One region of the Bacillus sp. 9.4 genome, then DNA from elsewhere that is predicted to be linked to it. Evidence: riboswitches for the same ligand, from Rfam matches in the RefSeq annotation. Region 1 holds a riboswitch; the other holds the start of a gene.

Region 1 (7,631 bases):
GTTTCCTGGGGAGGCGTCAGTGATATGATTCTTACATACGAGGAGCGGCAGGATTTGCGGCGAATGATGAAAAGAGTCATCGGCGGAACACCGAAAAAGGTGCCTGAGGAATATCAATGGAGAACACCGTTTGACCAAGTAAACAAAATTCAGGCTCCCGTGCTGTTAATCCATGGAGAAAAAGACCAAAATGTTTCGATTCAGCATTCCTATTTATTTGAAGAGAAGCTAAAACAACTGCATAAGCCGGTGGAGACATGGTACTACAGTACATTCACACATTATTTCCCGCCAAAAGAAAACCGGCGTATCGTACGGCAGCTCACACAATGGATGAAAAACCGCTGACAGTGAAATATGTTATGATAAAGAAAAAAGAGAACGAAAGGGGATTTCACTGTGGGAATGCCTGTTGAATTTAATACACTGATTGTGACAAAAGGAAAAGAAGTTCGCATAGATGAAAATATATTCACGTTAGAGAAGGACGGATACCGTGTATATCCGATGGAGATTCCAATGGATGTACGCAAAACAAAGTTCGGCGAAAAGTCAGGCACAGCTGAAGTGCAGAAGCTTCAATGGGAAGAAGGCCGGACCATCATTACATACAAGCTGACTTCTTTGCATTCCGTCAATTAAAACAAGCCAAGAGCATAATTGCTCTTGGCTTTTGTTTTTTATACGAGAGGGCCGCCTGCCTGGGCGATGGCATCGGTATGTGCGAACTTTTTAAAGTTCTCTTTGAATTCATTTGCAAGGTAGACTGCTTTTTCTTTGTATTCTTCCTTGTTGGTCCATGTGTTTTCAGGCTGAAGGATATGATCAGGAACGCCAGGAACATGTGTCGGAATGTGCAGGCCGAAAATATCGTCAGTTATCATTTCAGCATCCTCTAATTTACCTTCAATCGCTGCTTTGACCATTGCTCTAGTGTAAGAAAGCTTCATTCGTTCGCCTGTGCCGTAGCCGCCCCCGGTCCAGCCGGTATTGACTAAGAAAACGTCAGCGCCGTGTTCATCGATCTTTTTGCCGAGCATTTCAGCATAGACGTGAGCAGGAAGCGGCAGGAACGGTGAGCCGAAGCATGTAGAGAACGTCGTTTCAGGAGACGTTACACCACGTTCGGTTCCGGCGAGCTTACTCGTGTAACCGCTCAAGAAATGGTACATCGCCTGCTCCTTCGTCAGTTTGCTGATCGGCGGCAGGACTCCGAAGGCATCAGCCGTCAAAAATACAATTGCTGACGGATGGCCGGCCATGCTTGGAGTGACGATGTTGTCAATCATATGAATCGGGTAAGCTGCCCGCGTGTTTTCAGTATAGAAGGAATCATCATAATTGGCTTCGCGTGTATCTTCATCAACAACGACATTTTCCAGAACAGACCCGAAGCGGATCGCGTTAAAGATTTGCGGCTCCTTTTCCTCGCTTAAATGAATGCACTTAGCGTAGCACCCGCCTTCAATATTAAAGACACCTGTATCAGACCAGCCATGTTCATCGTCACCGATCAGCTTGCGGTCAGCATCTGCCGACAGGGTGGTCTTGCCTGTTCCTGACAGTCCGAAGAAAAGGGCGACATCGCCTTTTTCACCGACATTGGCGGAGCAGTGCATAGATAAAATATCTCTTTCAGGCAGCAGGAAATTCATAATGGAGAAAATGGACTTCTTCATTTCACCGGCATACTCAGTTCCGCCGATTAAGATCGTCCGCTTTTCAAAAGAGACAATAATAAACGTTTCGGAATGAGTGCCGTCTGTTTTTGGATCCGCTTTGAAATGCGGAGCAGAAAGAATGGTGAACGGCTGCTCAACTGTTTTCTTATCATTTCCTTCCGGACGGATAAACAGCTGCCGCGCAAATAAATTGTGCCATGCGAACTCATTTACGACAGTGATCGGCAGCCTGTATTTCTCGTCTGCTCCGGCAAATCCTTCGAAAACAAACAGTTCATCTCGCTCCTTTAAATAGCTGACAACTTTCGTATACAGCCGCTCAAACGCTTCTTCTGAAATCGGCTGATTCACCGGGCCCCAATCGATCTTATTTTTCGTGCTTTCTTCCTCCACGATGAATTTATCTTTAGGTGAGCGTCCTGTGTAAGCGCCTGTTGTCGCGCGAACAGCACCTGTGGATGTTAAAATGCCTTCGTTTCGGGAGAGGACTTTTTCTGTTAGCTGTGCTGCTGATAAATTATGACGCACATTTGGACATGTTAATAAGGCTTGTAAATCAGCGGTCAAATCAACTGAGTTCATATGAAACCTTCCTTTATCGTTTTTTGTGTTTTGCTAATTGTGAATTAGTATAACATATATTTTCAAATAGTCTATACTATTTATTATTTTTTGTGTGTGCATTTCCATTGTTTTCCCTCAATATAGGTGCCTATTTCTTCTGAATCATATTGACATTGCAAACCCTTTTACGATAAGATATTTCATTGAGCGGATACTCTTATCCCGAGCTGGCGGAGGGACAGGCCCTATGAAGCCCAGCAACCGGTTTCTCTGTTATTTATTATGTTCAACTGAGTGAGACAACCAAGGTGCTAACCTGTTGCAAGGTTGTATGATTCCTTGAGCGATAAGAGTGAAAGGCACAAAGACCAAACCCTTTCCTCGATGGAAAAGGTTTTTTTATTTCATAAATATGCCAATTAACATTCTCTAATATAACTGTACATTGTATAAGAGGGAGCGAGTTCCGTATCATATATACAAGGTCTTTCGGGAGGCCTTGTGCAGGAGGAAGCAAATCATGAGTAAAAATCGTCGTTTATTTACATCAGAATCTGTTACGGAGGGGCATCCGGATAAAATCTGTGACCAGATTTCTGACAGCATTTTAGATGAAATTTTAAAGAAAGACCCTAACGCGCGTGTTGCTTGTGAAACATCTGTGACAACAGGTTTGGTTCTTGTAAGCGGAGAGATCACAACTTCTACGTATGTTGACATTCCGAAAACGGTTCGCCAAACCATTAAAGAAATCGGATACACACGTGCGAAATACGGATTTGATGCGGAAACTTGTGCGGTTTTAACATCAATTGATGAGCAGTCTGCTGATATCGCGATGGGCGTAGACCAAGCGCTTGAAGCCCGTGAAGGCACAATGAGCGACGAAGAAATTGAAGCGATTGGTGCGGGTGACCAAGGATTAATGTTCGGTTATGCGTGCAACGAAACGAAAGAGCTTATGCCTCTTCCAATTTCACTTGCCCATAAATTAGCCCGCCGCCTAAGTGAAGTCCGTAAAGAAGATATTCTTCCGTACCTTCGCCCTGACGGCAAAACACAGGTAACGGTTGAGTACGATGAAAATAACAAACCAGTCCGCATTGACGCGATTGTGATTTCAACTCAGCATCATCCTGAAATTACACTTGAGCAAATTCAGCGCAACATTAAAGAACATGTAATCAATCCGGTTGTTCCTGAAGAACTGATTGATGAAGAAACAAAATATTTCATCAACCCTACAGGACGTTTCGTAATCGGAGGCCCTCAAGGGGATGCGGGACTTACAGGACGCAAAATCATCGTTGATACGTACGGCGGCTATGCACGCCACGGCGGAGGCGCGTTCTCAGGTAAGGACGCGACGAAGGTAGACCGTTCTGCAGCTTATGCGGCAAGATACGTTGCGAAAAACATCGTTGCGGCTGAGCTTGCTGATTCTTGCGAAGTACAGCTTGCTTACGCGATCGGTGTTGCACAGCCTGTGTCAATCTCAATCAACACATTCGGTTCCGGAAAAGCTTCTGAGGAAAAACTGATTGAAGTTGTTCGCAATAACTTTGATTTACGACCTGCCGGCATTATCAAAATGCTTGATTTGCGCCGTCCGATCTACAAACAAACTGCTGCGTACGGCCACTTTGGACGTCACGATGTTGACCTTCCATGGGAGCGCACAGACAAAGCGGAGCAGCTGCGTAAAGAAGCGTTAGGAGAATAATTTTATAGCCGCTTACTGGTTAAGCGGCTTTCCCTTTTTTATCGTTGTATTCATGTTTATTTTTTTACATAACTGTGAAACCAAATACTATTCACAGCGTCTATAAATAGGGGTTCAATGATGACAATTTTAATTATGGAGGCAATACTATGTGTGGATTTGTCGGGGTTTTTAACAAGCATCCGTTAGCTCAAACCGCTGATCAAGAAGAACTAATCAAACAAATGAACCAAATGATCGTTCACCGCGGTCCTGACAGTGATGGATATTTCCATGATGAGCACGTCGGCTTCGGATTCAGACGGCTCAGCATTATTGATGTAGAAAATGGCGGACAGCCTTTATCATATGAAGATGAAACATATTGGATTATCTTTAACGGAGAAATCTATAACTATATTGAACTGAGAGAAGAACTTGAAGCAAAGGGGTACACATTCAACACGGATTCGGACACAGAGGTTCTTCTTGCGACTTACCGTCACTATAAAGAAGAAGCGGCGTCCAAACTGCGCGGTATGTTTGCCTTTCTGATTTGGAATAAAAACGATCATGTGCTTTATGGGGCAAGAGATCCATTCGGCATTAAACCGTTGTACTACACAACGATCAATGATCAGGTTTATTTTGCCTCAGAGAGAAAAAGTTTAATGGTTGCTCAGAATGATATTGAAATAGATAAAGAGGCATTGCAGCAGTACATGTCTTTCCAATTTGTTCCTGAACCAAGCACACTTGATGCCCATGTGAAAAAAGTAGAGCCGGGTTCACAGTTCACAATCCGCCCGGACGGCGATATCACATTCAAAACGTATTTCAAAGCGAACTTCAAGCCGGTTCAGACTGAAGAAGACAAGCTTGTGAAAGAAGTCAGAGACGCGATCTATGACTCTGTAAACGTTCATATGAGAAGTGACGTTCCTGTCGGTTCATTCCTGTCTGGCGGGATTGATTCTTCCTTTATTGTGTCTGTTGCGAAGGAATTTCATCCAAGCTTAAAAACATTCTCTGTCGGCTTTGAACAGCAGGGCTTCAGTGAGGTTGATGTAGCGAAAGAAACGGCAGCGGCGCTGGGCATTGAAAATATCAGCAAAGTCATTTCGCCTGAGGAATACATGAATGAGCTTCCGAAGATCGTATGGCATTTTGATGATCCGCTTGCTGATCCGGCAGCGATTCCGTTGTACTTTGTTGCAAAAGAAGCGAAAAAACATGTAACGGTTGCTTTATCAGGTGAAGGAGCGGATGAGCTCTTCGGCGGATATAACATTTACCGTGAACCGCTTTCGCTTAAACCGTTTGAACGGATTCCGTCCGGCTTGAAAAAGATGCTTCTGCACGTTGCTGCTGTTATGCCTGAAGGTATGAGAGGAAAGAGCCTGCTTGAGCGCGGCTGCACTCCGCTTCAGGATCGTTATATCGGTAACGCGAAAATCTTTGAAGAGTCTGTCAAAAAGCAGCTGTTGAAGCATTATAATCCGAACCTTTCATATCGCGATGTGACGAAGACTTACTTTACAGAAAGCAGCTCGTACAGCGATATCAACAAAATGCAGTATGTCGATATCCACACTTGGATGCGCGGCGACATTTTGTTAAAGGCGGATAAAATGACGATGGCGAATTCTTTGGAACTGCGTGTGCCGTTCTTGGATAAAGTCGTATTCGACGTCGCTTCAAAAATTCCTGATGAGCTGAAAACGAAGAACGGCACGACGAAGTATCTTCTTCGCAAAGCCGCTGAAGGAATTGTGCCTGAGCACGTATTAAACCGCAAAAAGCTCGGTTTCCCTGTACCGATCCGTCATTGGTTGAAAAATGAAATGAACGAATGGGTGCGGAATATTATTCAGGAAAGCCAAACGGATGCTTATATCCATAAGGATTATGTCCTTCAGCTTCTTGAAGACCATTGTGCGGACAAGGCTGATAACAGTCGTAAAATCTGGACTGTACTGATCTTTATGATCTGGCACAGCATCAATATTGAAAAACGGTATATGCCTGAAGAGCTGAGCCATCAGCCTAAAGAAGTCATCTTTGTGTAACAGACAACAAGGCTTTCGAGTAGTCGAAAGCCTTGTTGTTATCCTTTTATTTCTCCATCATCATTGGTTTACCCAATTCATACGGAATATTCAGAAAAATGATTTAATGATATTTTTTTCTAGGGGAGAAGAAGCATGCAAAAACAAAAACAAGAGCTGCACCGCGGACTCGAAGAAAGGCATATTTCTTTAATGTCTTTAGGAGCTGCTATAGGAGTAGGGTTGTTTCTCGGCTCCGCATCAGCTATTCAATTAGCAGGGCCTGGTATTTTGGTAGCGTATGCCGCAAGCGGCCTGGTCATGTTTTTTATTATGAGAGCGCTTGGGGAAATGGCCATTCAAAAACCGGTCGCAGGCTCCTTCAGCAGGTATGCGCGTGATTATTTGGGACCGCTTGCAGGCTATTTAACAGGGTGGAACTACTGGTTTTTATGGGTTGTCACCTGTATGGCCGAAATTACTGCTGTCGGCATCTATATGGGGTTCTGGTTTCCGGACGTGCCAAACTGGATTTGGGCATTATCGGCGCTGGTCATTATGACGGGTGTTAATTTCCTGGCTGTCAAAGCTTACGGTGAGCTGGAATTTTGGTTCGCATTGATTAAAATTGTTGCGATCTTATCCATGATTGCTGTCGGTTTATTGATGATTATTGCAGGAGTCGGTAATGGGGGCATTGCAACTGGAATCAGTAATTTGTGGAACAACGGAGGATTTTTCCCTCATGGTTTAAAAGGGGTTCTATTGTCTCTTCAAATGGTCATGTTCGCCTATTTAGGGATTGAAATGATCGGGGTGACGGCTGGCGAGGTGAAAAACCCGCAAAAATCGTTAGCCAAAGCAATTGATACAGTATTTTGGCGGATTTTGATTTTTTATGTAGGCGCTTTATTCGTCATTATGTCTATTTATCCGTGGCAGGAAATTGGCTCTCAGGGAAGCCCATTTGTTCTCACGTTCCAAAAAGTGGGCATTCCATCAGCTGCAGGCATCATTAACTTTGTCGTGTTGACAGCCGCGCTGTCTTCATGCAACAGCGGTATTTTCAGCACAGGGCGGATGTTGTTTAACTTGGCGGAACAGAAAGAGGCCCCACAAGCATACGGTCAGCTGACGAAAGGCGGCATCCCGGGTAAAGCTGTTCTGGCTTCTGCGGGCGCTTTATTAGTCGGAGTGCTGTTAAACTACGTTGTCCCTGCGAAGGTATTTACCTGGGTTACAAGTATTGCGACGTTCGGAGCGATTTGGACGTGGGCGATCATTTTGCTTTCTCAAATCAAATACAGGAAAAGTTTGAAGCCTGAAGAAAAGAAACAATTAAAGTACAAAATGCCTTTATTTCCGTTTACGTCTTATGTGTCATTGGCATTTCTAACATTCGTTGTCATTCTTATGGCTTACAGCCCTGATACAAGAGTAGCCGTGATTATCGGGCCGATATGGTTTCTCATCTTGCTGGCTGTGTACTATGGAAAAGGGTTTCACAAAAAAAATGCGGCTGCTGCCAGCGAACGAAATATCAGCTGACAAAAAGAGCTCCCAGTGGGCTCTTTTTGTGTGTGCTCATAGAAAATAGAGAACAGGAAAGAATAGGTATGTGTTTTTGCAGAGGCT
Region 2 (7,631 bases), on a different contig from region 1:
CGGGACCCGCTCCTACAATATATACTTTCCCCATCGTATTTCCCCCGATCTATTCGAGTTCTTCCAGAGCATTCGCTGTGATGATGTTCTCGCTCGCATTCCGGCACCTGAGAAGAACGCAGCAGATCATATTCAGCTCAATTTTTGTTTAACAAACTCGATCAGCTGATTTTTACACGCTTCACGGTCATGTTGTCCTGAATCAAGAACGAGCTCTGGAGCTTCCGGTTCTTCATAAGGAGAATCAATTCCTGTAAAAAACGGAATCTCGCCGTTTCTTGCTTTTTTGTAAAGCCCTTTCGGATCTCTTTGTTCACAAATATCAAGGTCGCATTTAATGTAGACTTCATTAAATTCGCCCGCTTCCACAAGCTCGCGAACCTGTTGTCTGTCCTCGCGGAAAGGAGAGATAAAAGCAGTAATCACAATGGTTCCCTGCTGAACAAAAAGCTTTGCCACCTCTCCGATTCGGCGGATGTTTTCTTTTCGGTCTTCATCAGAAAAACCAAGATCCTTATTTAAGCCGTGACGGATATTATCCCCGTCCAGCACAATCACTTGGTAGCCTTGCTCAAACAATTCTCTCGCAGCGGCGTTGGCAATAGTTGATTTGCCTGAGCCGCTTAACCCTGTCAGCCAGAGAATGGAGCTTTTATGCTTGTTTTTTTGCTGGTACTCTTCTTTTGTGATAGAGGCTTCATGCCATACAATATCGCGATTTGTCACTGCCAGTCCTCCTTAAGATACGCCTACTTCTTCTTTTTTCTTCATCCCTTTGATTAACACTTCTACGACTTCTTTTCGACTGAATTCAGCAGGCGGCAGCACACCGTCTCTCAGCATACCTCTTACCTTAGTGCCTGATAAAATGACGTGATGCTCTCTGCCATGAGGGCATGTTTTCGCTGTTCCCATATTTCCGCATTTTTTACAGAAGAAGCTGTGCTCAAATTTCAGCGGCGTAATCCCGAGTTCTTCAGGTTTAAATGTGTCAAACAGCTCCTGTGCTTCGTATGTTCCGTAATAGTCACCTACACCTGCATGATCACGGCCGACGATGAAATGTGTGCAGCCGTAGTTCTTTCTGACAAGCGCGTGGAAAATTGCTTCCCTCGGGCCTGCATAACGCATCGCCGCTAAAAAGACACCAAGGAAAACGCGATCTTTCGGGTAATAATGATCAAGAAGCACTTGGTAGCTTTCCATCCGTACATCAGCTGGAATGTCATCAGATTTTGTTTCACCTACTAACGGATTCAAGAACAAGCCGTCTACTGTTTCAAGAGCCGTTTTTTGAATGTATTCATGCGCTCTGTGAACAGGGTTTCTTGTTTGGAAACCGACAATGGTTTCCCAGCCTTTTTCCGCAAACTGGCGTCTCGTTTCTAACGGTTCAAATGTAAATTCAGGGAACTGTTTTGAAGCTTTTTTAATCAACGTAATCGGCCCGCCGACATATGTATTGCCGCGGCTGAACAGCTTTTTAACACCAGGATGCTCCTGTTCATCTGTTTTGTACACATTGACAGCTTCTTTTTGTTTGTCAGGCACATACAGGTCTTCGATTTGGATAACGCCGTATGTTTCTCCTTCATACGTTAACTTTACCGTTTCACCAAGTGACAGTTCCGCTGCTTTTTGCGCATCGACCGGAAGCGTGATTGGAAGAGACCAGACAACGCCGGAAGAAAGACGCATGTTTTCGACCACAGATACGTAATCTTTTTCATTAAAGAAACCTTCAATCGGGCTGTATGCACCGATACCGATCAATTCCAAATCCGCGAAAGAAATTAAATCAAGTTCAATTTCTTTTTGAATGCCGCTCACATCATATGATTCATCTACTCTGTTTATTAATGTTCCTCCGTGTGGTGCTAAGCTCATAATATCCATCTCCTCCTAGTTAACTTATAAAATTACTCAGATTAATGATCAGATTCCCCCGCCTTGTTCGTGGACTGAGCGTCTCTCTTTACGAATGGCCTTTGTCAGGCTGACGGCACCGCCCGTCGCTAAAAGCACACTTACCATGATAAAGATCGAATAATAATCTGCTTTTAAAAACAAGGATACAAGCAGATAAGAAATCGATAAAGATAAAAACGGCGATACGATCCATACCTTCAGCATCGTTTGAACAACTTGTTTATGGAACACGTTCGGACCGTTTTTTGCCATGCCTATTCCGATAATAGACGATGACGTGACTTGCGCCAAGGGCACCGGCATCCCAAATACAGAACTGATGATCACCAGTCCCGCTCCTGTACCGGATAAGAGAATGCCTTCCCCTTTGGAGAATCTCGTAATTTTCTTCCCGTTTGTTTCTAGCACTCGCCGGCCTAATAACAGTGCGCCAAGAGCAACAAAAGCTCCTCCATACAAGGTTCCTTTTCCGACATCAAGCACACCGGCAGCTACTAACGGGCCAACAGCATTCGCCACGTTATTCATGCCGGCAGAGAATGCTTCGAAAAATCCGGCAACTAACAAAACAATGCCGAGGATTTTTTGCTTTTTAGAAGATTTTACTTCAATCTTAAAATAACGAAACAGCTTAGATACGAAATAGGTGAAGCCGAAAGCGAACAGCGGGACAAAAACCCAAAATGACACAATGATCAGAAGATTGTTCACAAACAATACTTTATAAGCCACTCCCACGCCGACAACCGCGCCGACTGTTACTTCACTTGTCGACAAAGGAATGCCGAGCAGATTAGCAGTAAAGAGCGACAGGGCAGCAGCTCCAATAATGATGCAAACAATCGTCAGTGTAATCGTCTGCTCAGGAATAATGCCGGAGCTGATTGTTTTTACAACCTCGCCTCCGCCAATGACCGCCCCGGCAAAGACACCGACTGCGCATAGGATCAAAGCGTAGGTTTTCTTTTTGATGGCTCCGGAGCCGTAAGCAACCCCCATCGAAGCTGCAGCGCCGCTTGCACCAATATTCATCGCGAAAAACAAGCTAAATAAAATAGCGGCTAATTCCATTTTGCAGCTCCTTATTCATGCAGTCCGCATTCTGTTTTCGCCATACCATTCCATCTGCCTGAGCGCAAATCCTCTGCTGTAAAAGCGGGAGCAGTGCAAGGCGCACAGCCAATACTTGGATATCCTTGGTCATGAAGCGGATTGTAGTCCAGTTCATTCCGGGATGTGTATCTCCAAATGTCTTTCCAAGTCCAATGGATAAGCGGGCAAACTTTTACTGACTTGAATTTTTCATCTTTGTTTAAGAAATTCGTATTGGCACGGCTTGGCCCTTGATCACGGCGCAGGCCGGAAAGCCAGGCTGGATGTCCTGAAAGCGCCTCTCTTAAAGGAACGACCTTTCTAAGATAGCAGCACTGATTCGGCTCTCTTTCCCATAGTTTGTCACCATGTTCTTCGGCTTGTTCCTCAAGGGTGAGGTCTGGTTTTTTCAGGATGATATTAAGACCCGGATAACGCTCTTTCACTCGTTCAATTGTTTCATAGGTTTCTTTAAAATGAAGTCCTGTATCAAGAAACACAATCTCTGCGTCTTTTTTCACTTTATAAATTAAGTCAATCAGAACGATTCCCTCAATTCCGAAACTGCAAGCATAAACAAGCTGATCGCCGTAATGGCCGTATGCCCATTTTAAAACTGACAGCGCTCCTTTATAAGGATCGTCTTCCGGAAATGTAATCGTTGGTTCTTCCCAATTATCATACGTTAACATTTCTTCTTTCCTCCTTTCGGAGACAAACAAACAGTAACTTTCTGCCGGTTGTCTTTTCCCATGTAATGTGATTCGCGGCTGCTGATATACAGATAGCCTTTTACCTCTTAAAATAAAAAACTTTCAATCCGGCGGAAAGAAAGACAGGAACAGCATGTAGCCCTTATCTTTCAAAATGGAATTCATTTTGCTGGAAGTAGCACCTTACAAACTATGCAGGTTGCCGGGCTTCATAGGTCCAGTCCCTCAGCCGCTCTTGATAAGTTTTTAGATTTGTAGTAAATTTTAGCACAATTCTAACATAAGTCAACCCGACTTTTTTTATAGGATTAATAAAAAAACAGGCCTCATAGCCTGTTTTCAAGTACATCAAGGCTTTGAAGCCTCTTTACATCATTTGAATTTATTTTTTATTTTTTAAACCAATCTTTTGACTCGGGATTTCGTTTCCATGTTTGCAGCTTTTTTAGATCATCTGAATGAATATTTCCGTTTTCAAGCGCGACCTCTGTGAGCGTATCATAATCAGTTAATGAGTAGTATGGCAGTTCTGCCTTTGCGAAGGCTTCCTCCGCTTTAGGAAGTCCGTACGTAAAGATTGAGACGACACCAAGCACTTCACAGCCGGCCGCTTGTAAAGCTGCACAAGCTTCAAGCACGCTGCCTCCTGTGGAAATTAAGTCTTCAATGACAACTGTTTTTTGCCCTTCTTGCACAGCTCCCTCAATCTGATTGCCTTTTCCGTGCGCCTTCGGCTTGCTCCTCACATAACACATCGGAAGATTCAAACGGTCAGCCGCAAGAGCAGCATGAGGAATACCGGCAGTTGCTGTTCCCGCAATCATTTCAGCTTCAGGAAAATGCTCTTTGACAAGCTTGCTGATACCTGAAGCAACATCGTTTCTGACCTCTGGGAAAGATAGCGTAAGGCGGTTGTCACAGTAGATCGGTGATAAAATGCCGCTTGCCCATGTGAACGGCTCGTTCGGGCGTAAAAATACAGCTTGGATGTCTAATAGATGTTTTGCGATGATTTGTTTCAAGATTTGATTCCCTCCCATTCAAGTCTGACAGCCTTATAGGCTTTTACCGGGTCTTCCGCTTTTGTAATCGAGCGTCCTACTACAATCGCTGATGAACCTTTCTCTCTTGCAATGGCAGGCGTCGCTACGCGGACTTGGTCATTCGCAGCGTCCTCTGACATTCTGATCCCCGGAGTGACAGTCAGAAATGAAGGCGACACCGCTTGGTAAATGGCTTTTGCTTCATGAACAGAGCAGACCACTCCATCCAGTCCGCTTTCTTCCGCCTGTTTGCTGTAGTGCACAACCGTATCAATCAGAGACTTTTCGATCAGCAGTTCATCTTTCATGATTTGTTCAGATGTGCTTGTCAGCTGGGTTACCGCGATAAGTGACGGACGTTTTTTTCCAGCCGGCGTACCTTCTTCTAAGCCTTCGAGAGCTGCCTGCATCATTTTTTTGCCCCCGGCAGCATGAACATTGACGAGGTCTACTCCAAGACTGGCAAGGCGCTTCATCGCTTTGTTTACAGTAGTCGGGATGTCATGAAGCTTTAGATCTAAAAATAGCTCGCAGTTTCTTTCTTTTAGTTGTTTCACGATAGATGGCCCTTCTTGATAAAAAAGCTCCATCCCAACCTTTACAAATAACGGTTCTTGCTGAAAAGGCGCTAAGAACGCAAGTGTTTCTTCAGCTGACGCAAAATCAAGCGCGATGATGGGCAGGTTGTTTTTCATGATTCCAGCTCCTTCCGATGCATTCTTCAATTGATTGATAGCCGTATTGGAGCAAAACAGATGGGAGCTGTTCAATAATCTCTGGACATGCAAAAGGATTCACAAAGTTTGCTGTTCCGACAGCGACTGCGCTTGCTCCCGCGAGAAGAAATTCCAGGGCATCTTCAGCCGTTTGCACGCCTCCCATTCCGATAATCGGGATGTTGACCGCCTGGCTGACTTCATACACCATGCGAATGGCAACCGGCTTCACAGCAGGGCCTGAAAGTCCCCCTGTTTTATTCGCTAATATCGGTTTGCCGGTTTTTAAATCGAGTCTCATGCCGATTAATGTGTTGATCATCGTAAGACCGTCCGCTCCCGCTTCCTCGATCGCTAAGGCAATTTCTGTGATATTAGCCACGTTCGGAGAAAGCTTCACATAAACGGGTACATCCGAAACCTCTTTCACCGCTTTTGTCAAATCGGCAGCCATCTCAGGATTCGTGCCAAAAGCGATTCCGCCTGTTTTCACATTCGGGCAGGAAATATTCAATTCAAGAGCATGAACATTAGGCGCTTTGCTGATATGCTCTGCGACTTCAACATAATCCTCGACTTGAGAACCTGCGACATTGGCAATGATCGGCGTATCAAACTGCTCAAGCCACGGCAGCTCATGATGCAACACGCTATCCAGCCCCGGATTTTGGAGACCGATCGCATTGAGCATTCCAGCACCAGTCTCAGCTACCCGCGGCGTCGGATTCCCAAAGCGCGGCTCCTTTGTCGTAGCCTTAATCATGATGGCTCCAAGACAAGACAAATCATAAAAACGTGAAAATTCTTTTCCAAAACCGAAGCAGCCTGATGCAGGAATGATTGGGTTTTTCAAATCAAGTCCCGGCAATTTCACCTCTAGCATTACAGCGCCACCTCCTGAGCTTTAAATACAGGCCCGTCGAGACATACTTTTACATAGGATGTCTCACTTTCGTTTGTATGGCACACACACGCGAAGCATGCGCCGATTCCGCAGCCCATTCGTTCCTCCATGGACAGATATACTTCTTTATGGGCATATTCCTGTTTTAACGCCTTGAGCATCGGTGTCGGCCCGCAGCTGAGGAGGATATCAAACTCTAGATTTTTCCGTTTAATCACATCTGTGACAAATCCGGTTTCCCCGTAGCTTCCGTCAGCTGTTGCCACATACGTGTCTCCGTACTGCCTGCATTCTTCCTCGTAAAAAACATCCTTTGCCGATTGGAATCCTAAAACGTGGATGACATTAACCCCTTTTTCATTCAAGCGTTTCGACAGCTCTTGGAGAGGCGGCACACCTACTCCGCCTCCTACCAGCAAAGCCGTCTTTCCGGGTTGAACTTCATTAACAGGAAAGCCATTTCCCAAAGGCCCGAGGACATCCACAAGTTCTCCCTGCTGCTTCAGTGACAAGAGTCTTGTCCCTTCCCCATCTACCCGATAAATGATGGTGACTTCATTTTTTTCAAGGTTGACATCTGCGATGCTGATCGGCCTTCTTAAAAGAGGCGTAACCGCTTCGCTCACTTTAAGATGAAGGAACTGTCCCGGGGTTGTAAACCCTTGGACAAGCTCCCCTTTCAGAACCATTTGATACACCCGGTCTGCAATTTGCTGGTTAGAACATACTGTCAAATACGCTTTTTTCATATAGTGACTGCCGCCTCCTGATTTGTGTTGACTGCCGGCATTTGATCAGCACGGAATGTCATGCTTTCCAGCACTCGTAATATCGCCTCTGCCGTATCTAAAGATGTTAGGCAGGCAACACCATTTTCTACTGATTCACGTCTGATTCTAAAACCGTCTCTTGCCGGCTGCTTTCCTTTTGTCAGCGTATTGATGACAAACTGCGCTTCTCCGTTTCTGATGACGTCAAGCAAGTTCGGGCCATCCTGACCGATTTTTCCGACGACCTTCGCTGGAATGGAAGCTTCTTTCAGGTAGCCTGCCGTTCCTTCCGTCGCTAAAATGTTGTAGCCGATCGCGTGGAACCGCTTAGCAATGGCAAGCCCTTCTTCTTTGTCCTTATCAGCTACTGTTAAAAGCACGGAACCGTAGTTCGGGATTTGAATACCTGAAGCAATCAAGGCTTTGTAGAGCGCCTTTTCAAGTGTCGAATCTTTCCCCATGAC

What was found. A riboswitch is a leader RNA that binds a small molecule or an ion and turns the genes downstream of it on or off. The one in region 1 is predicted to bind S-adenosylmethionine.
Region 2: another riboswitch for S-adenosylmethionine. It lies ahead of ACZ07B_RS08310 (phosphoadenylyl-sulfate reductase); the one in region 1 lies ahead of metK (methionine adenosyltransferase).

What each region holds. Positions count from the first base shown of each region.
Region 1 covers NZ_JBVFMU010000001.1:1,129,525-1,137,155, reverse strand. Annotated here, with positions in the region: gene ACZ07B_RS06565 (alpha/beta hydrolase family protein) at 1-348, shown strand, start outside; gene ACZ07B_RS06560 (DUF2584 domain-containing protein) at 400-642, shown strand; gene pckA (phosphoenolpyruvate carboxykinase (ATP)) at 681-2,264, opposite strand; SAM riboswitch class I at 2,461-2,599, shown strand; gene metK (methionine adenosyltransferase) at 2,767-3,969, shown strand; gene asnB (asparagine synthase (glutamine-hydrolyzing)) at 4,119-6,017, shown strand; gene alaP (alanine permease AlaP) at 6,153-7,544, shown strand.
Region 2 covers NZ_JBVFMU010000002.1:347,031-354,661, forward strand. Annotated here, with positions in the region: gene cobA (uroporphyrinogen-III C-methyltransferase) at 1-34, opposite strand, end outside; gene cysC (adenylyl-sulfate kinase) at 133-726, opposite strand; gene sat (sulfate adenylyltransferase) at 739-1,887, opposite strand; gene cysP (sulfate permease) at 1,936-3,000, opposite strand; gene ACZ07B_RS08310 (phosphoadenylyl-sulfate reductase) at 3,012-3,713, opposite strand; SAM riboswitch class I at 3,874-3,979, opposite strand; gene pyrE (orotate phosphoribosyltransferase) at 4,124-4,756, opposite strand; gene pyrF (orotidine-5'-phosphate decarboxylase) at 4,753-5,472, opposite strand; gene ACZ07B_RS08325 (dihydroorotate dehydrogenase) at 5,441-6,376, opposite strand; gene pyrK (dihydroorotate oxidase B electron transfer subunit) at 6,376-7,146, opposite strand; gene carB (carbamoyl-phosphate synthase (glutamine-hydrolyzing) large subunit) at 7,143-7,631, opposite strand, start outside.